DNA from 4 places in the Paenibacillus sp. E222 genome. Region 3 is predicted to be linked to each of the others. Evidence: riboswitches for the same ligand, from Rfam matches in the RefSeq annotation. Region 3 holds a riboswitch; each other region holds the start of a gene.
The links. Region 3 has a riboswitch for thiamine pyrophosphate ahead of HW560_RS00685 (ECF transporter S component). Riboswitches for the same ligand answer to the same signal wherever they lie in the genome.
Positions count from the first base shown of each region.

Region 1: another riboswitch for thiamine pyrophosphate. It lies ahead of thiC (phosphomethylpyrimidine synthase ThiC); the one in region 3 lies ahead of HW560_RS00685 (ECF transporter S component).
Region 2: another riboswitch for thiamine pyrophosphate. It lies ahead of HW560_RS03085 (ABC transporter substrate-binding protein); the one in region 3 lies ahead of HW560_RS00685 (ECF transporter S component).
Region 4: another riboswitch for thiamine pyrophosphate. It lies ahead of HW560_RS19045 (thiamine phosphate synthase); the one in region 3 lies ahead of HW560_RS00685 (ECF transporter S component).

Region 1 is NZ_CP058552.1:462,415-468,102, forward strand. Features, by position in the region: gene thiC (phosphomethylpyrimidine synthase ThiC) at 193-1,998, opposite strand; TPP riboswitch at 2,341-2,454, opposite strand; gene HW560_RS01990 (IclR family transcriptional regulator) at 2,574-3,317, opposite strand; gene HW560_RS01995 (alpha/beta hydrolase) at 3,676-4,704, shown strand; gene HW560_RS02000 (Fe-Mn family superoxide dismutase) at 4,904-5,688, shown strand, end outside.
Region 2 is NZ_CP058552.1:714,486-720,173, reverse strand. Features, by position in the region: gene HW560_RS03100 (ABC transporter ATP-binding protein) at 1-532, opposite strand, end outside; gene HW560_RS03095 (ABC transporter permease) at 578-1,336, opposite strand; gene HW560_RS03090 (thiamine-binding protein) at 1,336-1,626, opposite strand; gene HW560_RS03085 (ABC transporter substrate-binding protein) at 1,850-2,890, opposite strand; TPP riboswitch at 3,112-3,224, opposite strand; gene HW560_RS03080 (NAD-dependent epimerase/dehydratase family protein) at 3,370-4,125, opposite strand; gene HW560_RS03075 (VOC family protein) at 4,144-4,530, opposite strand; gene HW560_RS03070 (DUF2798 domain-containing protein) at 4,722-5,210, shown strand; gene HW560_RS03065 (MFS transporter) at 5,660-5,688, opposite strand, start outside.
Region 3 is NZ_CP058552.1:158,192-163,879, reverse strand. Features, by position in the region: gene HW560_RS00695 (pectate lyase) at 1-594, shown strand, start outside; gene HW560_RS00690 (copper amine oxidase N-terminal domain-containing protein) at 767-1,720, opposite strand; TPP riboswitch at 1,884-1,994, shown strand; gene HW560_RS00685 (ECF transporter S component) at 2,233-2,826, shown strand; partial or broken gene HW560_RS34340 (ATP-binding cassette domain-containing protein) at 2,917-3,267, shown strand; gene HW560_RS00680 (ATP-binding cassette domain-containing protein) at 3,241-4,335, shown strand; gene HW560_RS00675 (energy-coupling factor transporter transmembrane component T family protein) at 4,310-5,104, shown strand; gene HW560_RS00670 (outer membrane protein assembly factor BamB family protein) at 5,214-5,688, shown strand, end outside.
Region 4 is NZ_CP058552.1:4,198,879-4,204,566, forward strand. Features, by position in the region: gene HW560_RS19025 (hypothetical protein) at 1-75, shown strand, start outside; gene HW560_RS19030 (hypothetical protein) at 72-623, shown strand; gene HW560_RS19035 (hypothetical protein) at 610-1,593, shown strand; gene HW560_RS19040 (ABC-F family ATP-binding cassette domain-containing protein) at 1,726-3,276, shown strand; TPP riboswitch at 3,341-3,450, shown strand; gene HW560_RS19045 (thiamine phosphate synthase) at 3,689-4,363, shown strand; gene thiO (glycine oxidase ThiO) at 4,368-5,597, shown strand; gene thiS (sulfur carrier protein ThiS) at 5,594-5,688, shown strand, end outside.

The DNA.
Region 1 (5,688 bases), 300 kb from region 3:
CTTACATTCATTTTATTAAACATCTGGGAGACAATCAACCTATAACTGATAAAATATGTTGTGTCATTATCCTTGTTCCTCGAAGTTAAGTGTGCGCACCACATACCAAGTAAGAGGCCGCTCTTCTCCGCAATCACGGAGAGGAACGGCTTTTCACCATGTCAGGCCGCCCAGATTGCGCTGTAACGACGCTTAGGAGCGTGTCCGGTATTCCTCAGCCTTTTCCTGCATACCCGCTGCCACGGCCTCATTCTCGGACAAACCTTTGTCTGCGGCAAAAGCACGAATATCCTGCGTAATGCGCATGCTGCAGAACTTCGGCCCGCACATGGAGCAGAAATGGGCTTCTTTTGCCCCTTCGGCCGGCAACGTCTCATCGTGGTAGGACAGCGCACGCTCAGGGTCCAGCGACAGGTTGAACTGATCCCTCCAGCGGAACTCAAAGCGTGCTTTGGACAGCGCATCATCCCGCCGCTGGGCACGCGGGTGACCTTTCGCCAGATCAGCGGCATGCGCAGCGATCTTGTAGGCGATAACCCCTTCCCGCACATCATCCTTATTAGGCAGGCCCAGATGTTCTTTTGGCGTAACATAACAGAGCATCGACGTACCGAACCAGCCGATCATCGCTGCCCCAATGGCCGAGGTAATATGGTCATATCCTGGTGCAATATCGGTCGTCAGCGGTCCCAGCGTATAGAACGGCGCCTCCTTGCAAATCTCCATTTGCAGATCGACATTCTCCTTGATCTTGTGCATCGGCACATGTCCCGGACCTTCAATCATCACCTGCACATCATGCTTCCAGGCGATTTGTGTTAGTTCACCAAGCGTCGCCAGTTCCGCCATCTGGGCTTCATCATTGGCATCGTAGATGCTTCCTGGGCGCAGTCCGTCTCCGAGAGAGAAGGCCACGTCATACCTTTTCATAATCTCGCAGATGTCTTCAAAATGGGTATACAAAAAATTTTCCTCATGATGCGCAAGACACCATGCTGCCATGATGGACCCGCCCCGTGACACAATGCCCGTCATGCGTTTGGCGGTCATCGGAATATATCTCAGCAGCACGCCTGCATGGATCGTAAAGTAGTCCACACCCTGCTCTGCCTGCTCTATGAGCGTGTCACGATACAACTCCCAGGTCAGTGCTTCGGCTTCTCCATTGACCTTCTCCAGTGCCTGATAGAGCGGAACTGTTCCAATGGGTACAGGTGAATTGCGGATGATCCATTCACGGGTTGTATGAATGTCCTTGCCTGTGGAAAGATCCATCACCGTATCCGATCCCCAGCGTACGGCCCAAGTCATCTTTTCTACCTCTTCCTCGATGGAGGAGGATACCGCAGAGTTCCCGATGTTAGCATTGATCTTCACATGAAAATGACGCCCGATCAGCATCGGCTCACTCTCCGGGTGATTGATGTTCGACGGCAGGATGGCCCTGCCACTCGCCAGCTCCTGCCGCACAAATTCCGGCTCCACACCCTCACGGATGGCAGCGAACTCCATCTCCGGTGTGATCATTCCCTGCCGTGCATAATGCATCTGGGTCACGCAGCGCCCTGCCTGTGCCCGTAACGGTTTACCACGCAAGCCTGGATACTTCTCGGCTCCAGTTCGCTTCCCTCCGGGTTTCAATCCGTTATCCTCCGGTTTTACCGTTCGTCCCTGGTAGGCTTCAACATCTTCACGCTCCGTAATCCAGCGGGTGCGCAGCGCTGGCAGCCCTGCCCGGATATCGGCATGAAATCCGGGATCAGTCATCGGCCCGCTCGTATCGTAGACACGCAGCGGTTCGTTATGCTCCACTCCTTGGGGAGTATTCGTGTCATGAAGGGCAATTTCACGCTCCGGTACTGCAATGTCCGGTCGTGAGCCCTGAATGTACACTTTGCGGCTGCCCGGGAAGGGCTTAATTCGTCCGGCCGCACCTGCACTCTTTTCCAACACCTGATCCTGCTCGTCTTGTCCCAGCGTTCTGTTCTCTGTACTCATCGCTCTTGTCTCCTCCTCATTGGTGATTGCCTGGATTGAAATGCTTGCGCACGAGTCCAAACCATCCACAACATAGAAAAAGGAAGAGCGATCATACCACACAAAATAGGGACATACAGTTCAAGTAATACAGACAGTCGAGGAAAAAAAATCCATACCACCGCTTCGCCAATAGCTCCCAGCTCTTTATCCAAAAGCAGCTCTGACAACGGCTTCCGCCTGTTTACTGTATAAAAAAAGCCGGTTCCCAAGGGAACCGGCTTATGTCCATCACCAATAACGCAACTCATTCAGGCTCCATAACGGAGTCCATCCATAGGTTACATTATATGGTGTTCGTGGTCGTATCGCCGATTACTTCCCTACGCTGGTATGATCCAGATCAGGTGCAAAGGGTCCGGAATCTCATGCGATTCCGTCTCAGTCCGGACAATTCGGACTCCCCCAGTAACGTTAACAAGTTGCAGCATCTCAGCCGCAGATTCATATTCAATTATGCTGACCCTGTTGGGCCGTCCATTACAGAGTAGCGCAACCGGATCATAAAAACAACCTTTAAATTCCAGAACATAAAATCAGGATAACATCAGTCCCATCTGTGTAGCAGCTTCCTTCAGCACAGGTGCGTATTCATGCAGCGTCTCCTGCGAAAGGCGACTAACAGGCCCGGATACCGACAGAGCAGCAGCGATGTTGCCTTTCCGATCCATGATGGGTACAGATACAGCGGCTGCTCCCGGTTCACGTTCCTCATAACTTGTTGCATAGCCATATTCCAGAATGTCTTTCATCTGTGCCAAATATACTTTGGGATCGATAAATACGGGCCATTCCGGTCCATTCATCAGATCTTCGCGGTCCTCTTCGGTGGCAAAAGCCATCAGCACTTTACTGGAGGCTCCCACGGATAGCGGAAGTCTGACGCCCACCGGAGCTACACGGCGAATCGCCTGATCACTCTGTACAGCTTGAATTCGAATCCGCTCACTGCCATCACGCAGATATAAACTCACGGTTTCGCCCAGTCGATCTCTGAGCCGCTCCATCGCAGGAAGGAGCAAAATGGCCGGATCATCGCTGCGAGACATATGGGCAGACAGTTCCCAGATGCGTATGCCGAGTCGATACTTCTCGGTGGCTGCATCCCGGATCACGAACCCTTTGTCCTCCAAAGTAGCCATCAGACGATGGACTGTACTTTTGTGCAGACCGATCTGGCTGGCAATTTCCGTGAGTCCCAGATCACTGCGGGTTGTAAAACACAATAATATATCCAGCGCCCGTTCTACAGCCCGGACGGTTAACTTTCGGTCTTCCATGGCAAGTTGCCCTCCTCATGTTTCATCACATGAAACTTGGTTACATAAATTATATGAGAAACGGTCTCATCTGTAAACCAAAAAGAGCCATTTGGAATAGGAATAATTGTAAATATTTTCTTTTTATAAATTAAAATCCCCTGCTATTTGCACCCTAAGGAAATGTTAACCAGATATCTTCAGAACTATATAACAATTGCGTAACAAATGCCTCCAATCAATTGACTTTGACTATATTGGAACATACGATAAAGATATATTAAATTAAGATTTTGCTTCAAAAGTAGTCAGAAAAATCATTTATCCGCTCTGTTCGTCTCGTTGTTATCTTCATTTGATTTTTAAAGGAGGGGCAATCATGTATCCGACATCCCAGAGCGAAGCCCCGCTGCAAACGAAAGTGTCAGATCTGCCTTCTTCGTTATCACCGAGGCTGATCCGGTTCAAACATATTGTCGTGGCGTTGTTGCTCTCCGTTGTATTTTTTCTGCTCTTTTGTTTCATCGCACTGCACGGTTATATTGCTTGGGTATTATCCAATCCAACTGTAGCGCCTGTATTCTCCAATCCCATGCAGGCCAAGAACATGAAGTATCAAGACATCACATTCCCTGCGGCAGACGGCAGTCGAACGATGCAGGGTTGGTATATTCCGGCTGATGATAATGCAAACAAAACCATCATATTCAGCCATGGATATGGTGCGAATCGTGAAGAGACCTGGGTACCGATGTATGACCTGGCCCATTATGCACACCAACTCGGCTTCAATGTGGTAATGTTCGATTACGGTTTCGCTTCACAGGTCAACAAAGCTGTCGCCACAGGCGGCAAAGCCGAGTCCCAGCAGCTGCTTGGTGCAATCCAGTTTGCGAAGCAGCGCGGAGCTCAGGAGCTTGTTGTATGGGGTTTCTCCATGGGTGCAGGTACAGCTCTGCAGACTGGGCTTATTACCAAAGATGTGGATGCCATGATTCTGGACAGCACATTCCTGCTTGAGCCGGATACGCTGTATCACAACATCCATAATCAGATTGATCTTCCGCGTCAGCCTACGCTGGAAATTATGAACCTGCTGTTCCCGATTCTGAACGGGACTGGATTGCAGCAGATTCCGTATCAAGAAGTGAAAAAAGAAGATTATCCTTTCCCGATTTTCTTTATCCATGGTACCGAGGATGAGAAAGCTCCTTACCCGATTGCGGAACTGCTTGCCGGCAACCAGACCAATCCGAATTCCGATGAATGGATTGTGGACGGTGCGCATCATGAGCTGATCTTCCGGGAGCATCCGAAGGAATATCTGCGCCGTGTCTCCACATTCCTGAGTCATGTGACCAAGACGAGCAGCGATGATGTGGACAATACCAATACCGGAGAATCGTGAAAACCCGGTAATTCAAGAGCCCCTATGGGGCTCTTTTTTTGTGTACACATAGGACAAGGTACCTGGAGAATATACTTTTGGGACGTAATTAAAGACAGCTCTAGCTTGTACATTGCCAAATTGAACGAACGGGAGAATCAAATTTAATTTCTGCTGCTGGATCTGAATTTCAATTCACTTGAACGGAGGTTTACCGCATATGAATTGGTATGGATATGGGCATCTGCTGCCTCTGAGGGTACTCGAAGAAGTCCGTTTCTGGAAAGAGCAAGAGAAGGAACATACGATTGTCATTCGCGCCTTGGTTCCTGATCTTGAACCCTTTTATGTCAAATGGCTTGCGGAATGGGAAGCGATCTTTGAGAATAGCGAACGAGTCGCGAATCAGCTGTTGAAGCAAATACTGCCGGGAACCCAGCCACCTGCTCCTTACATCATCCGCTGTATTGAACAGCTCGTGGCTGAGACCTGCACACAATCGCGTGAGTTCATTAGACAGCTGTACGTCCTGCTGGAGCAAAGTACTGCTGTTCAGCAAGTGCCAATTGCCAAAGTGGTTATTCTGCATTTCATTCGCGAATCCGAGTATTTCCTGGGGGTACTTGAAACGCTGAAACAATCTGGAGCTTTGCGGGATTTGGAGTCTGATTCATCGTTTTCACTGAATGATATTCTTCAAACCTCGGGACAACCGGCTGATGCCAACGTAGTGACTTCAATGCCCATGTCTGAACAGCCCTATCGTGAAGCTGTAGAAGAATCATCCAATGCTGCGGGAAAAGCCAACAACCCTACTCCAGCGGTACAGACACAATCTTCGGCGGCTGTACCGTCCCCCAATGCAAGTACAGAGGGCACAACCAACTCTACAGCAGTGCCGGTCAAAGAGAAACCTGTACCTATTGGTGGACACACACTGCCACCCCTACCCTACGCCTACAATGCGCTGGAACCATATATTGACGAGATGACGATGCGCATACA
Region 2 (5,688 bases), 560 kb from region 3:
CGCCCGATAACATATGCGGATAGGCTTGTTCGAACCCGGCCAGTCCGACACTGCTCAGCCACTTCCGGGCATCTGCCAGCGCTTCTGCTCGGGGTGGTGCATCCGCAGACACTTCACCTGCAAGCAGCACATTGTCCTCAATGGTACGCCATGGGAAGAGGGCAGGCTGCTGCGGCATATAGCTAATCTTGCCGCGTTGCCCGGTAACATTCTGACCATTCATCAGGATTTGTCCCTCCTGTGGTTTCAGCAGGCCGCCGATGATGTGAAACAGGGTGCTTTTGCCGCAGCCGGAAGGGCCGACGATGGCTACGAATTCTCCTTGTTCCACGGTCAGGGACAGGCCATCCAGAACAGGCAATGTGCTGCGTCGCTCGCGGAACGAAGCATGCACGTTCAGAACTTCGAGCGCTGGTGATGATTGATGTGCAGGTAAGGCCACGTTTTCTTGCTCGGGACCTCCGCTGCTCGTTGGAAGGGTTGCACCTTCATCCGGCTCAGCAGCTACCCGCTCGTTGTGTTCGGGTGTCATCTTGTCATCACTTCCTAACCTTTATAGGGTGCATATATTTCAAAGTTATCGCTTTTGTGGTCGCCAGCGTACGAGCAGCTTCTCCAGTAGCGCAATGAGCAGGAAGAGCAGCAGGCTCAGTGCTACAATAATCATGATTGCCACGAAAAGACGATCCGTCCGATAGGCTGATTTTTGCAGCATCATATAATAACCGATCCCCTTATCTGCACCGATCCATTCGGCGATAATCGCACCCATGACGCTGTACGTAGCGGCGATTTTAATCCCCGAGAATACCGAGGGCAATGCATGTGGAAGTTCGAGCTTCCAGAAGATTTGGCCGCGTTTTGCACCAGCCATGCGCATATAGTTCATCATCGCTGCATCGGTGCGGGTCAACCCGTCCATAGCAGCTACAGCCACCGGGAAGAAGCAGACCAGGATGATAGTAATCAATTTGGGCAGCAGCCCAAATCCGAACCAGATTAACAGGAGCGGCGCGAGCGCGATGGTCGGAATATTTTGACTAAGGATAAGTAATGGATAGAGTGCAGATTTCAAAAATGGAATTAAATGCAGCACCATCGCAATCAGTAATCCCACGAGCGTACCTGCTGCGAACCCAATCAATGTCAGCTGGATTGTTGCCCATGCATGCATGCCAAGTCGATCTGCTTGGGACGCTGCTTCATGGGCGATGTCCGAAGGCGCAGGCAGCATCCATTTCTCAATATGGAACAGGGAGACAGCTCCCTGCCATATCGCTATAAAGAGAATAACCGCCACAAAGGGCGGCCATACGCTTTTCCAATAGGCATGCATTAGCGATATTTCTCCGTCAGGGTGTCCATGCTGAAGCCGCTTGGGCTATGGGCGATCTTGATCTGTGAGATGATGCTTGGACTGCCGGCTTCCACGAGAACTTCGTGCATTTTGCGGACAACCTCCAGCAGTTCCTCCAGTTCACCCTCCATCGTGGTATCCAGTGCATTAACCTGATATTTCAAGCCGGACTGCTGAATCACTTCAATGGCACGATCAACATAAGGATAGGAATTTTCGCCATTTGGCGTTTTAGGAATGACTTGAATGCTAAGTAGTGTGCTTGCCATGAAAGATCACTTTTCCTTTCGAGTTAAATTGCATGAGTTAAACCAGCTTTACACTTGACCACTCCGATTGCAGTACCCTCTTCCGATCGCTGTTATCCCCGAATTTTTTTGATTTCATTTTCCACAAGGGGAAAATCCGGGGATAAAGGCGACCACTTCGTTTCTTCAGATGGGTTCTGCACTCTTCGTTCTGGTGTAAAAAAAAGTTAAACTTAAACCATTTTTATTGGGGTAGAAACTCGTTCGTATACGCTTTGGATACATCTACCTGCTCATCGAGCAGTTTTTTGCTAAACATCCAATCTGTATAGTTCTGCCATACTTCCTGCTTTTGCTCACCCCAGCGCGGTGCGTCATCCTGATATTTCGGACTCAGCCACTTTTGGCTTGCGAGTACAAGGTCCTTATCCAGATCCGGTACGGCCTTGATCAGAATGTTCGCAGCGTCTTCGGGATGATCAATCGCATATTGATATCCTTCGGAAGTGGCTTTCAGGAATGCTTTAACCAGCTCGGGATCGTTCTGAATCGTCTTTTCATTGGTAACGAGTACAGGAGTGTAGTAGTCCAGTGCCTCGGAATAATCCTTCACATATAACATGTCGATCGGTTCGCCGCGCAGTTCGGCTTCAATACCCGTCCACGCGTAGAAAATCCAGGCAAAGTCGATATCACGTTTCACAGCGGTGAAAAAGTCGGCGTCACCCATGTTAATGTTTTTCACTTTGGATACATCGGCGCCTTCACCTTCCATAATGGATTGCATCACGGCTTCTTCGACTGGGGAACCCCAGCCGCCATAGGTTTTGCCTTCAAAATCTTTGGGAGACTTGATGTTTCGATCCACCGGAGCGGCAAATCCGGACGTGTTATGCTGAATAACCGCAGCGATGGACACAAGCGGTACGCCTTGTGTGCGGGCCTGAGTCACGCTCTCCTGATAACTTACGCCAAAAGGCACTTCATTGGATGCAACCATCGTATCTGCGCCACCGGCACCTGGTTGTACAATCTCTACGTTCAAGCCTTCGGCCTTGTAAAAACCTTGATCTACGGCCGCATACAGGCCGGTATGATTCGTATTTGGTGTCCAGTCCAGCACTACTTTAATGTCCTTGAGGGCTGCGTTGTCACCTTCATTGCTGTTTTCGGTATTGCTGCTGCCAGTTTCTCCTGAAGGTGCAGCTTCTTTGCCGCCACATGCGGCCACAGCCACTAGTAGTACGCACAAGAGCATTAGGCCCATCATTTTACGCCATCTCATCTTCATTTCTCTCCTTCATGTTGTCCGGCCAGTGGCACGGGGTACTCCTTGGCTTCATATCCAAGCATCTTGCATAAATCGACAGATTTATACCAGCTATGATCCGGATGACGTCATTTTTTTTAGCTCTCTGGCTATATAAAAGAACATTAAAAAAGCGCCCCGTTAATCCGGGACGCGTGCAGGCGTTAGAGATGTGGCACTCAGCAAAGAGGCTGGGCCAATTCGATATACTCCGATTCCTACGCTGGCATGATCCAGATCAGGTCTAAGGGTCAGTATCTTGGTGGGATACACTCTCAGCCGGCCTATTCCGACTCCCCTGGGAAACTATGAAGTTACGGGCATTACTATGTGTAATTATAGGCCAGAGGCCTATGCATGTCCAGTCAGGAACTGGATGGGGACACGTATGAAGTTATCAAACAGGCCGTTATACATATGTATAACAGCCTGTTAAGATGTGTGATTTTCAACAATTATCGTGGCGAATCATATAAGGAAATCTGACTGAGTGCAAAAGCATCGGATTTCGGGTCATAGCCTACCTGTTTCTGAGTGGCTTCCAGATTCAACCGTTTAAACTTATTATTCGAGATCCCATGCAGTATGGTGAAGGGCTCCAGCTCTGTAGCTGTAATTGCTTTGAACATCAAATTACACAAGTCAGCCGGACTAATATACGCGCTCATATCCCTTGCCTCCAGCACGGGTCCATCCGGTTGAAAATCATCATATGCACCGATACGTATTGCAACACTTTGTAAACCTTCGGTATACGCAAAATAGGAAGCAAGCGATTCTCCAAAACATTTGCTAACCCCGTACAAATTCCGTGGGCGTGTCGGCATGTCTGGATAGACCTGAGCATCAATGGGATACCCCTCGATCGTCTGTGCACTGCTTGCCAGAATGACTCTTTGCACACCTTGGTCCTTGGCTGCACGGAATACATTAAATGTACCTTTGATATTGATGTCCAACAACGATTCATAGAATCCGGCATGCGGGGAAGGATCTCCCGCCAGATGTACAACCACATCCATGCCTTCGCAAGCGTGCTGACAGGCTTCGGGATCTGTCACATCCAGTGTCATGATCTCATGGTCTGTCCCTTGATACGTATGCAGTCTGTCGATATTCAAATCTGTTAGTCGCAGGTGAAATGCTTCTGACAAGTGTTGGGACACGTCACGTCCAATTTTTCCGGCTGCACCGGTAATTAAAATGTTCATAAAAATCAGCTCCAATTTTTAGCGCTGGAAGAACTCAATCCATTCCTTTTCAGGTCCATAGATGAAGAAATAACGGTAACCGTTAGGCAGTGTAATCATCTCTCCATCAATAAACTCGGCCTCGGTTTCTTTAATGCGGTTATACTCGGCCTCAAGGTCATCGACATGGATGGCAAAGTGGTGCACCGTACCTTCGGAAGGCAGCTTGTCGCTGTATCCCTGAATCAACTCAATCTCGGTCTCATCGCTTCCGTTGAAGCCGAGAAAGGCGAGCTGAATGACACCGTTGGTATGGGTTACCCGGTCTTTCAATTCAAGACCAACAATCTCCGTGTAGAAACGCAGCGTGGTCTCCAGATCGCGAACGGCAATGCCGACGTGGTCAATGCGCTTTTGAAAACTCATAATCAAAAATCCTCCTTTAAATATGCAGTGGATCTTTTCTACCATTTTAAGGGATATCATAGGGCTGTACTACGGGGTTGTCAAATCCGATTTTTAATTTGGGAAAATTATAATTGTTCACAGAATGTTCACTTATGAGGAAGGCTTCATCATCTCTATAATTACGAAGGTAAACAGAGAGGATGAGAGATTTGCCAACGACAAAGAAAGAACAGATTGTTTTTGGAATGATGATGTGCACAGGAATGGTCATCGTCATGATGACTTTCAATTTATGGCACAATGGGTTATTGAGCAAGATGTCCGCGCTAGATATACTGCTTCAATTCATATTGTGTTTTATCATTGCGTTTCTGGTGGAGTCCTTCATTGTTGGACCTGTAGCGAGAAAAATTGCATTTTCCTTACCTTTTGACAAATCCAATAAAATTTTGGGTGTGCTCGCTATGTCATTTTTCATGGTCATTGGGATGGTTCTGATCATGTCCTTATACGGAATGATTTCTGCTTATCTTGCGAATCAGTTAAGTAGAGCATCCGTACTAAATACGTATCTTCATACGATTGCTCGTAATTTCAGCCTGGCGCTTCCTTACCAAATCATTATTCTGGGACCACTCGTTCGATATGTGTTCGGTAAATTCATTAAGGATAAGGGGAGTGTAGTCCCTTCAACCTAAATAACGTTAGTTCCGATTTAGAGCACCTGAAAGTATTTCCTGGGCAATCTTGTGCAAATAAATAGATCGTATGATCACCTTCAATGAAAGGTGATCTGAGGCAAAGGTAGGACACTTTCTACCATGATTACAGCGCTAACGAATCGAGAACATCTTATTAGGCCGGTTTTTAAGGAATGAAAAATCTAACGAATCTCAGCGGCGTTATTATGCTAAGAAACTGCAACGAGACCTTGATTTGGAGCTAATTATCTAGAATAACGTCTCTAGGATTCGTTAGATTTCAAACATGCAGAAATGGAGATGAATAGCGTGTACCAGGTTCGTTAGAACAGAATAACGCTACAACAAAATGTCCACCGCCAATTCATGGCGGTGGACATCTCAATCTCTATAATAGGTATTCTATTTCTGATTCTAATTCTCAGGTCTGCCTCGACACATAACTGTTAAGTCACTGTATCGACCACATGTTTGT
Region 3 (5,688 bases):
GCACCTACTGTGGTAAACTCAACGATTATTGTACCCAAGGGTGAAACGTTTGACGGCAAAGGCCAAACCTATGTAGCTAACCCCTCCACACTGGGAGATGGATCTCAAGCGGAAAATCAGAAGCCGGTATTTCGACTGGAGGCAGGCGCCACGCTCAAAAATGTAAATATCGGTTCACCCGCAGCTGACGGTGTTCATTGTTACGGTAACTGTACAATTTCAAATGTGGTGTGGGAGGATGTAGGCGAGGACGCTCTGACTCTGAAATCAGCCGGAACAGTCAACATTACTGGCGGGGCAGCTTACAAAGCCTACGATAAAGTATTTCAAATTAATGCAGCCGGAACGATTAACATTAAAAATTTCCGTGCAGACGATATTGGCAAGCTGGTGCGTCAAAATGGTGGAACCACCTTCACGGTGAACATGACGCTGGACAACTCAAATATTTCCAACGTCAAAGATTCGATCATGCGTACGGACAGCAGTACATCGCAAGGGAAAATTACAAATACCCGTTATTCTAAAGTCCCGACCTTATTTAAGGGATTTGCTTCGGGAAAAACCAGTCAGTCCGGAAATACGCAATATTAAGACAATGATATCCGTGAGCGAATAAATAAAGAATAATGCTAAAAAGGGATGTCCCCCGTTATGTTTATTCATCACGTAGGGGACATCCCTTTTGGTGTTGCATTCAGAAGAAGCATCATTTGCCCACCTGCGCCGATACAAAGGTCTCTAAAGCCTGGGCGGGCATTCCAATTTACTTTTCTTCCGGAACTTCAACGATCACTTTACCTTTCTCAGGGGCAATGGAGCCCGCATGGATGGAGCCGGACTTGTTCATGATCTCGTAGGAAGTCTCTTCAAGCATACGAGAATACTTAAATGATACGAGGGTTTGACCCTTGACGGAAGGGCGAGTCCCTGCTTCAGCAACGGGTTTGGTTTTGATAAAAAACAGGTCACCGATAGTTCCGGCATCTTTACCGATATTGGCCTGCCATTTCAGCAGGGCGTTTTCATTTTTAATCGTGTAATAGCTGATCAGATCGTTATCTTCAACAATGAAGAAACTTTCCTTTTTGCCTTGTTCAAAAATGTATTGAATGGATGAATCCACTGGACCCAGAGGGTTGCGAATCTCCAGGCGTGCTTGTCCCAGTTCAGAGAAGCGTGGCAAATGCAGCGCAGCTTCACGCGCCACAGTCAGATCAGCACTGCTGTAGTCTTTGACCACCGCAGCATCCGTGGTGTAGATGTAGGCCTCCTTGGCCGTCTGGTTCCAGCGAACCTGTGCGCCAAAGGCTTCGCCAATGGCACGGAGCGGAAGCATGGCTTTGCCATTCACCAGAATGGGAGCGGACGACAACGTCGCATTCTGACCGTTTTTCTTCATTGTTTTGCTGTTGGGTATAAGAACATATTTGTCGCTGTCTGTGCTGATGCTAATCTGTTTTGTTTTGTTATTGTAGCCAAACGTATAGTCCCCGAGGAATTGAAGTTCAGTCAATGCTACGTACGTTATACCCTGCTTTATAACCACATCATTTTGAGCTTGTACATTGTTAATATACGCTGTCGGTTTGTGTGTTGTTGCTGCTTCCGCGACAGTGGATGACAGCAGTGCGGGTGCCGTACCCGCGGTGAGAATCGAAGCGGCAAGGATCATTTTCCACTTTTTTTGCTGCCAGGCAGTATTGGTTTGTTTCATCATTATCAATCTCCCTTCTTGTATACCAAACGGACTACTTGATCCAAATGTTGCATAGTATTGTAAAGTACACCACAGAATGTCTTCTCTGATTTACCCAAAATACAGCGTAATGATTTTTCCGGGATTGTCACAAATACCCATGTGTTGTACAGTAGAAGCAATGAAATAAGTGAACCGGGAGCTCAATGAAGTTGGGCTGAGAGAGCGGCCTTGTGCCGCTGACCGTAAATCTGATCTGGGTAATGCCAGCGTAGAGAACATGAATTTGCGATGTGCAATGGTAAGCGATAGGGATAGAACATAAATGTCAGCGTTTCTTGGGTGCAGCAGGATTTTTCTGATGTGACGGGAATGGTGTCGTTTGTTTTCTTCTTTCTCTATATCTGCCTAATGCGCAGCATCGTGAGATTGTAAACTGTGCGTATGGCCTGCCTGGAAACCGGGGAGGCTTTTTTGTTTGTTTTATTGTTTATTTTATAAATCCAGGGAAACAGAGGAAGGAAGTAGAGAACATGTCAACAGCAGTAGGCAGCAACAGATTGAAGTTAACCGATATTTTGGTAACGATTGTGATTGCGGTGGTCTTCGGGGTGATCTACAAAATATGGGGACCTACATATGATCTGATGAAGCCATTCGGCGTTCATGCGGAGCAGATGATTTATGGCATGTGGTTTATGGCGGGAACCTTTGCCTTTGTAATCATTCGTAAGCCGGGTGTAGCCATTCTGGCTGAAGTAGCGGCATCCACGGTGAGTGCTTTTCTCGGAAGTGAGTGGGGCATGTCGACACTGGTGTATGGACTGTTGCAAGGGCTGGGTGCAGAGATCTTCTTCGCCGCATTTCTGTATCGGAAAAGCAATCTGTTCGTCACCTGCCTTGCGGCTATTGGTGCAGCGGCAGCTTCGCTTGTACTGGATTATCAGTACGGGTACATTGATTCCCTCTCGGCTTGGAATTATACACTGTTTATCGGGTTCCGCTTCATTGGCAGTATTCTGATTGCAGGTGTATTCGCCTATTACCTTGCCAAAGCGCTGGAGCTTACAGGTGTAACACGATCCCTTAGACCGGTGTCGAAGCAGGATTACGAGGCGCTGGACTAGATGAATGAAGTGGAGAATGTGCAAGCGGTAGGTGTTACGAATCTAAGATGCAAGTTCCCGGGAGAGAAGGCCTTGGTGTTTCAAGGCTTGTCTCTCTCTGTGCGTCAAGGGGAGAAAGTATTATTGCTTGGTCCAAGCGGATCTGGCAAATCAACCTTGCTGCAAATTCTGAGCGGTCTGATTCCGCGATCTGTGGAGATTCCGATGAAATGTGATGACATTCAGGTGCCTGAGCAGCCCGGCATTGTTTTTCAAGATCCGGATACCCAGTTCTGTATGTCATATACGGATGAAGAGATTGCTTTTGTATTGGAGAACCGGAATATTCCACGCGAGCAGATGCCTACCCTTATCCATCAATACCTGGAACAGGTCGGGTTATGCTTTGAACATAATCGAACACTCATTCAATCCATGTCTCAGGGTATGAAGCAGCGTCTTGCGATGGCTTCGATTCTGGCCATGGAGCCAGACGTACTCTTTTTGGATGAACCAACGGCACTGCTGGATGATGAAGGAACCTCTCAGGTGTGGGAAACGGTGAAACAGATTGCACAGGACAAAACACTCATTATCGTAGAACATAAAATTAATGAAATCGTCGAGTGGGTAGACCGAATCATCGTATTGTCGCCTGAAGGAAAGATTGTGGCAGATGGCCCGGCGAATCAGGTGTTTACAGATGAGCGGAATATGCTCAGGGAATACGGGATCTGGTATCCAGGGGTCTGGGAAGAACGAGGCCAATCGAAGGCACAGGCATGGGTCTCAGGAGAGGATAGTCGTTACGGTGCAACAGAAACTGAAAGTATAGATTATAAGGAGGGGGAAACCTCTGCACTGATCCAACCAGCCCTGGAAATGCAGCAATTCACCGGATGGCGCGGAAAAACGCCATTCATTCAGGTGGAGCAGGCCAAGGTATGGCACGGAGATTGGGTGGGGATTGTCGGGGCTAACGGGGCAGGTAAAAGTTCATTATTGCTGTCCATGATGAATATTCTAAAAACGACAGGTCAATATGTTGTGGAAGGACAATCGGCTGGAAAAACCGAGCAGCTTGCAGATCGCATTGCCTTTGTATTCCAGAATCCTGAATTTCAATTCGTGACAAATTCAGTCCGTGATGAAGTGGGATTTTCCTTGCTGAGCGGAAAGCTAACTGCCGAAGAAAGAGGTATCCGAACCGATCATATGTTGGAGCAATTCGGACTGAGTGAGCTGTCCGGTAGGCACCCATATCAATTGTCGATGGGACAGAAACGACGGCTGAGTGTAGCATCAGCTCTGGTACGGGAACAGCGTATTTTGTTATTGGATGAACCTACCTTTGGACAGGATGCGCGGAATACCTTTTCCATGTTATCCCAGCTGGAGCGGTTGCGGCGTGAAGGGACAGCCATCGTGATGGTTACGCATGATCATGAAATCGTGAAACGTTATTGCAACAGGATCTGGACGGTGGATGAGGGGAGGTTAACGGATGCAGCTCTCGTTTCCTCATCGTGAGACTTGGCTTCACGCGGTGAATCCGGGGTTGAAAATGATTTTCCTGACATTGCTGTTTGTCTTCGTCATTCTTGTTCACAACCTGAATGTAATGGCGAATGTGGCAGTTGTCATGCTGTTATTGCTGGGCTGGACAGGTCACCCATGGCCCAGATTATTGCTGTATGCGTCTCCGTTCATTCTGGTATTTATATCAACTTCCACAGGTATGATCATGTTTGGTAAAGGCGAGACCACCTGGTTTCAGTGGGGATTGATTCATATTACCGAAGAGAGCTTCTATCGCGGGCTGCACCTGGGCTTTCGTTCCCTAAGTATGGCGGCAGCTGGATTGTTGTTCGGCCTGACGACCAAGCCTGTTCGTCTCTTTTATTCCCTCATGCAGCAGTGGAGGCTCCCACCTAAGTATGCTTATAGTTTCCTGGCGGCGATGCGTATGATTCCGATTTTGCTGGATGAATTCCAGACGCTGCGGTATGCCATCCGCATTCGGGGAACGAGGGAGCACGGCTCCCGCTGGAATGTATACGGCACACTGAAACGATATGCTATTCCACTACTTGCACAGAGTATTCGCCGTGCGCAGCGTATGGCGGTGGCGATGGAAGCAAAAGGATTCAAGGAAGGCGGGAGCCGGACCTATTACGTTCAGATCGGATATTCCCGAGCGGATGTATGGTTTGTGGGGTATTTTATCATCATGTTAACCGCTGCTTATATATTGGGAACTACATTCCCTTATCATTCAATGCTTGTGGATGTAAGGTAAGTCCTGTATTTATTTTGCACCTTGTAAATATATTTAGGATTAACGGTAACTTTTCCTTGTTCAAAACGTCTTTATTGGAAATAACTTCAAATGATTGGAGTGTACTGACGTGAAGACCGAGCGTAAGAGGCCAGGGACGGGCTACCCATGGAATGTAATTGCTGGTATCGTAGCTGTGCTGGTCACGGGGGGACTGTTGCTGAATAACCATGCTAGGGCGGTTGAAGGACAAGGTTCCATTTCAGTTATACAAGTGCAATCGGTGAAGCTTAATTATAAAAAGGGGGATAAGGTGACGGTAGCTGAAGGTGTACCTATTTACAGTGGTGTGGTCGAGAGCAGTGTTTCCCCTGATCTGATGGACATAAACGGGTATAGCTCCGCCCAAGGAAGCCTGCAAATAGACGCTGTTCGCGGGGAATGGATCAAACTAAAAGGCAGCGATTACACTGAATTCTGGATACCTGGTTGGTATACCTCCAAAGAAAGCCGCAGCTTGACGAAAACAATTCCACAAACGTTTACAATGCGATCGGGCAGCAAGCTGTACCTGTTTCCCGGAAGTCAGGCAACCTGGTCTTCAG
Region 4 (5,688 bases), 3.5 Mb from region 3:
ACACCCAAGTTCATAAGAAGTGAGGCTGGCGAACTGCTGAAGATTGCATTTTGGAAGGAGGCCAGTACACCTTGATTAATGCTGCATCCAAGCTGCTTGCTGTTTTGCTGGCAGTGATTTTGCTTTATGTTTACCCGGCAGCAGAAACTGCTGATCGACAGGATGACATGGCACGTATGACCGTAGTTCAGACGGTTACCCGTTTTGTTGATGCGGTCAGAACAAAGGGATACATTTCCCCTGCCATGTATGCAGAGTTCGAAGAACAGATGGCTCGAACGGGGAACGTCTATGAGATTTCTATGGAGCACTTGCACAAAAAATATGTTCCTCATTACTCAGATCCAATGGATCAGAGCACATTCTCTGGTACCTATGAAACTGTACAAGATGGCTACTATGCAGCCCAAATTAAAGCAAAGCTGTTTCCTTCGTCCGGTGTGCAGGCTTTAGACGATCCTGGGCGCAGATATACACTGGCAATGGGGGATTTCTTCACAGTAACCATCAAAAATACCAATCGCACACCTGCCATGCTGATTCGTGAGTGGTTGAACGGGTCTGCACAGGCTGCGGCGGTGTTTACCACATATGGAGGTATGGTGCTTAATGAAGATTACTGATCTCTCCATTGTATTTGTACTTATCTTTTCACCTATATTCTGGGTTATCTCTCACAATACAAACAGTGTTCAAGAGGCTCAATATTTAAGCGATCGGTATAAGATGGCACTTCAGAGTGCCGTACTGGATGCAGGGGCTGTGATGCATCAAAATGAGAAGCAAAACGATGAAGCAGGATATGATTCGACCAAATTTGTAAAAGCGGACAAAGAGCTCGCCTTAGCTACGTTTACCCAAACAATGGCGCTAAATATGGGGATTTTAAATGATCCTGCTGCTATACGGGCCATGTTCAATTACATTCCAGCATTAGTCGTGCTGGATTATGATGGTTATTATATTTTTGCGATCGAAACAGAAATGACCGGAAAACTTGAAGAGTCATTCCGGCAAGTTTGGAGTCCCAAAAAGCCCTATACATATTCTGATTCAAATGGTAACAGTATTAATTTCACACTCGATGGGTATGTGTATGCCTATGACGCAGGTTTGGGCAAGTGGGTGGAGGGTTTCCAGAAAGAATTGGCCTCCAGCACGCAAATCCCCCTGCTTCAGAATGCCGAGACGTTTGAGCAGGTCAGACGAAGCCGGATCGTGACAAGTGTGCAGGAAGATTTGGCAGATGTTATTAACCGTCATAATGAGTTTGCAAGAAGGAATGGTGTTTCCTATACCTTTACCATGCCTTTGATTTCTCAGGAAGACTGGTACAATTCAATTAATGACACGGGGCTTATGGCGTTTATTCAGGGAATTCCTGTAGGTAATCAAAAGTTTAACAACTATGCCATTGGTGGTGGCAGACTGGTGAAGAAAACGGCGATTGTTGGCGGAGTTGATCCGGTAAGTGCGATTAAATACTATTACCCATCCACATGTAACAATGGTTACAGAGCTGAAGAAGTGTTTACAAATGCCAAACAAGCGGCAGCGCAAGGGTATTTTGAGTATAGCTGTTCAAATAATTAAAGGCAGTTTATATGAAATATAAAAGCGAGGTTGCATGAGATGTTTGCATTACTTTCAGAAAAGGCGACACCTGTGCTAAAATAGGGTTTCGGAACGATAGTAATGTCCAATAGATAGGAGCAACCTCATCTTATGAGTTTATTGTCAGTAGAGAACGTGAGTCATAATTTTGGAGACCGCACGTTATTTAAAAATGTATCTTTTCGTTTACTTGCCGGAGAGCGTGTAGGCCTTGTTGGTGCTAATGGTGTGGGAAAGTCCACACTGATGAACATCCTTACCGGGAAATTGTTAAAGGACGAAGGGAAGGTCGAATGGACCCCCAAAGTTCGTTATGGATATCTGGATCAGCATACCAAGCTCACACCTGGAAAAACGATTCGTGATGTGCTTAAGGATGCGTTTCAGCCCTTGCTTGAGTTGGAAAAAGAAATGATGTCCATTACCGATCAGATGGCAGACGCCGATCCGGACAAACTCGAATTGTTGCTGGAAGAAATGGGTGACATTCAGGAGCAATTGGAGCAAGGTGACTTTTATCTGATTGATGTGAAAGTGGAAGAGATGGCAAATGGACTGGGCTTGTCCGCCATCGGTCTGGATCGTGACGTTGCCGCGCTTAGTGGTGGTCAACGTACGAAGGTATTGCTTGCCAAGCTTTTACTGGAAAAACCAACTGCTCTTTTGCTGGATGAGCCAACGAACTATCTTGATGTGGAACACATTGAATGGCTGACGCGTTACCTTAAGGATTACCCGTATGCGTTTATTCTGATTTCGCATGATACGGAGTTTATGAATGAGGTCGTTAACGTTATTTATCATCTGGAATTTGCCAAGTTGACGCGTTATGCAGCGAACTATAACAAATTCCTTGAAATGGCCGACATGAATAAGGCGCAGCATATTGATGCTTATGAGAAACAGCAGGAGTATATCAAGAAGCAGGAAGATTTCATCCAGCGGAACAAAGCCCGTGCTTCTACTTCCGGTCGTGCCAAGAGCCGTGAGAAGCAGCTCGGCAAGATCGAACGGATCGATCGTCCAGACGAAGCGGCCAAACCCACATTTAAATTCAAGGATGCCCGGGCGAGTAGTAAAACCGTCTTTGAGGGCATTGATTTTGAAATTGGATATTCGTATGCATTATTGCCCAAAATGACGATGACGATTGAGCGTGGCGAGAAAATTGCCATTGTTGGCTGTAACGGTGTAGGTAAATCCACACTGCTCAAGACCATCTTGGGAAAAATCCCACCAATCAGCGGTAAGACTTTCTTGGGTGACTATTTGGAGACAGCCTATTTCGAACAGGAAGTACGTGCAGGAAACATTACCCCGATTGAAGATGTGTGGAATGAATTTTCTCATCTGACACAGAATGAAGTCCGGGGGCATCTCGCACGTTGTGGATTGAAAAATGAGCATATCACCCGTCCGCTTAACGCGCTTAGTGGTGGTGAACAAGCCAAAGTTCGTTTGTGTAAACTTCTGATGCGTGAAAGTAACTGGATTTTGTTCGATGAGCCTACAAACCATTTGGATGTAACGGCCAAAGCAGAGCTGAAACGTGCCTTGCAAGAATTCAAGGGTACCGTGCTGCTCGTATCCCATGAACCTGATTTTTATGAAGATTGGGTTACCAAAACGTGGGATGTTGAAGCTTGGTCCGAGAAACAATAACGTAATAAATGGAAATGTACGGTGACAAAAAAAGGTGTCTATGGTAACATAGGCTACAGCTTCATATGAACACTAGGGGGGCCGCACGATGCGGCTGAGATGGAAGAATGCGATTCCGGACCCTTTGTACCTGATCTGGATCATACCAGCGTAGGGAAGTGGCGCGTTTCAGCTAATGACAAAGGGCGTTATCGATAACTTTGCGATATGGCCTGCAAGATGATTCATGCGGTTTCTAAGTATACAGCGTTGCGACTATGTTGGTTTCTGTAGTTGTTATGCATTATGTATATATAGAGTAATCCCATGCGACAGTCATTCAGTTGATCCATGAATTCTAAATTCGTGGCCACTCCCCTACGGGAGTGGCTTTTTTGTTGTTTTATATCCGCTTAAATCATACAAGAGGAGGGTGAACAGGACGGAAATCTTCCACGAACAGTTAACAACACGATTATTCGAACTGCATGTGGTTTCACCAGGTACAGGAGACTTGGACTCTTTTCTGAATATTGCTAAGGATATATGGCGGTGGGTCGATTATATCCACATACGGGAAAAAAAGCTGCCCCTTGAGCAACAGATGTATTGGGCGCAAAGTCTCAGAACACGAGGTGTCCCATTTAACCGAATCATTCTGAATGGCTCCACTCAGCTTGATCATCATGCGTTGCTTGGTGGTGTGCATTGGGGTCAAGCAGTTATTCGGAAATACGATAAGGATGTGTTGAGGAGAAACAATCGGCTTCGCGTAGGAGTATCGGTTCATTCTCTGGAAGAAGCAAAAGTTGCAGAAGAACGTGGAGCGGATTATCTCTTTTACGGGCATGTATATGCCTCACCCAGTAAACCAAATTTCGAGCCCAGGGGACTTGCTTCGTTAGCAGAGGTATGCGCTAAAGTTTCAATTCCGGTCATCGCGATTGGTGGGATTGCAACGGAGAATATTGCTGCCATTCGAACTGCTGGTGCCCGTGGAGCCGCTGTGATTTCGTCGATTTGGACGAATGATCAGCCGGAACTGGCTGCCGCTGCATTGCGACTGGCGATTACGGATTCAGAGAAATACGCCGAACCAAGGAGATGATGCCATGAGAAAGGAAGCAAGAAGCCGAAGCGGGAATCGTTCAGGGTATCATCCAGGCACAGTATCGAGGAGTAAAGTTGGAGCAGAATTTCGAGGCAAGCTTCATGCAGAAACCATTATTGTAGGCGGAGGCGTTATCGGTTGTGCTATCGCATGTGAACTCGCTACCCGAGGTTATGACGTTCTTCTGGTTGAGCGTGCTCGGATCGCTGGTGGAACTTCCTGTGCAGCCGCAGGCATGCTTGCCGCTGACAGTGAGGAATTTACTCATGCTGTGATGGCAAAGCTTGCCCGGCAGAGCAGAGCTTTGCTTCATGAGCAGAAGGAACGAATCAGTGCGCTTAGCGGCGTTGAAATGGGGCTGCAACAGCAAGGTTTTATTACTCCTTTTCGCTCATACAGTGAGGTCAGCAGTTACAAGAATAATCGATGGTCTACCTTATCTACAGAACATATTTGGTGGGATCGTGTCGCTGTCCAACAGGAAGCTTCATGGTTAAACAGGGATACGTATGGAGCATTTTACAGACCTTCCGAGAGCGAGGTTCTTCCTGTCAGCTTAACGCAGGCTTATGTCAGATCGGCTCAAGCCATGGGTGCAAGGGTGATGGAAGGTGTACAGGATGTCCGTTTGCATACGGATGTGAATGGAGTGCAAGGGATCGAGACTTCAATAGGAACGATGACATCGAGAAATGTCATTATTGCTACAGGGTTACATGGTGAAGAATTGATGAGACATGTGGGTCTGAAATCGCCTGTTTTACCAGTAAAGGGAGAGATTGCAGCCGTGCAGTTTTCACCTCACCATGCCGGGTACAGGCCAGACAAAACGGTGTATGCAGAGGATATATATATTGTTCCCAAAGCTAATGGAGAAGTATGGATCGGTGCAACAAGCCTTCCTGGAAGAACAGATATGAACGTTTCGGTGCAAGGCATTCAGAAGCTGCTTGCAGCTGCAACAAACTGGATACCTGGCATAAAGGAAGCCCATTTTATCCGAGCGTGGGCGGGTGTCCGTCCTTCGACTCCGGATGGATTGCCTTATGTGGGGGCTTGCGAAAGTGTTCCCGGTTTATTCGCTGCTTTTGGACACTATCGTAACGGCATATTGCTTAGTGCGATTACAGCGAGCCTCATGGCTGACTTGATTTGTGGCAAAACCTCGGAAGAGCTGGGGATTCAGGACCTTAGTCCAGAACGTTTGAACACAAAGGAGATGTTGCAGTGAATATCATTGTCAACGGACAAACCATGCAAATTGAAGATAGCTTAAATCGTGTGGACAAATTGCTCCATTCATTTAATTTGCAAGTAAAAAC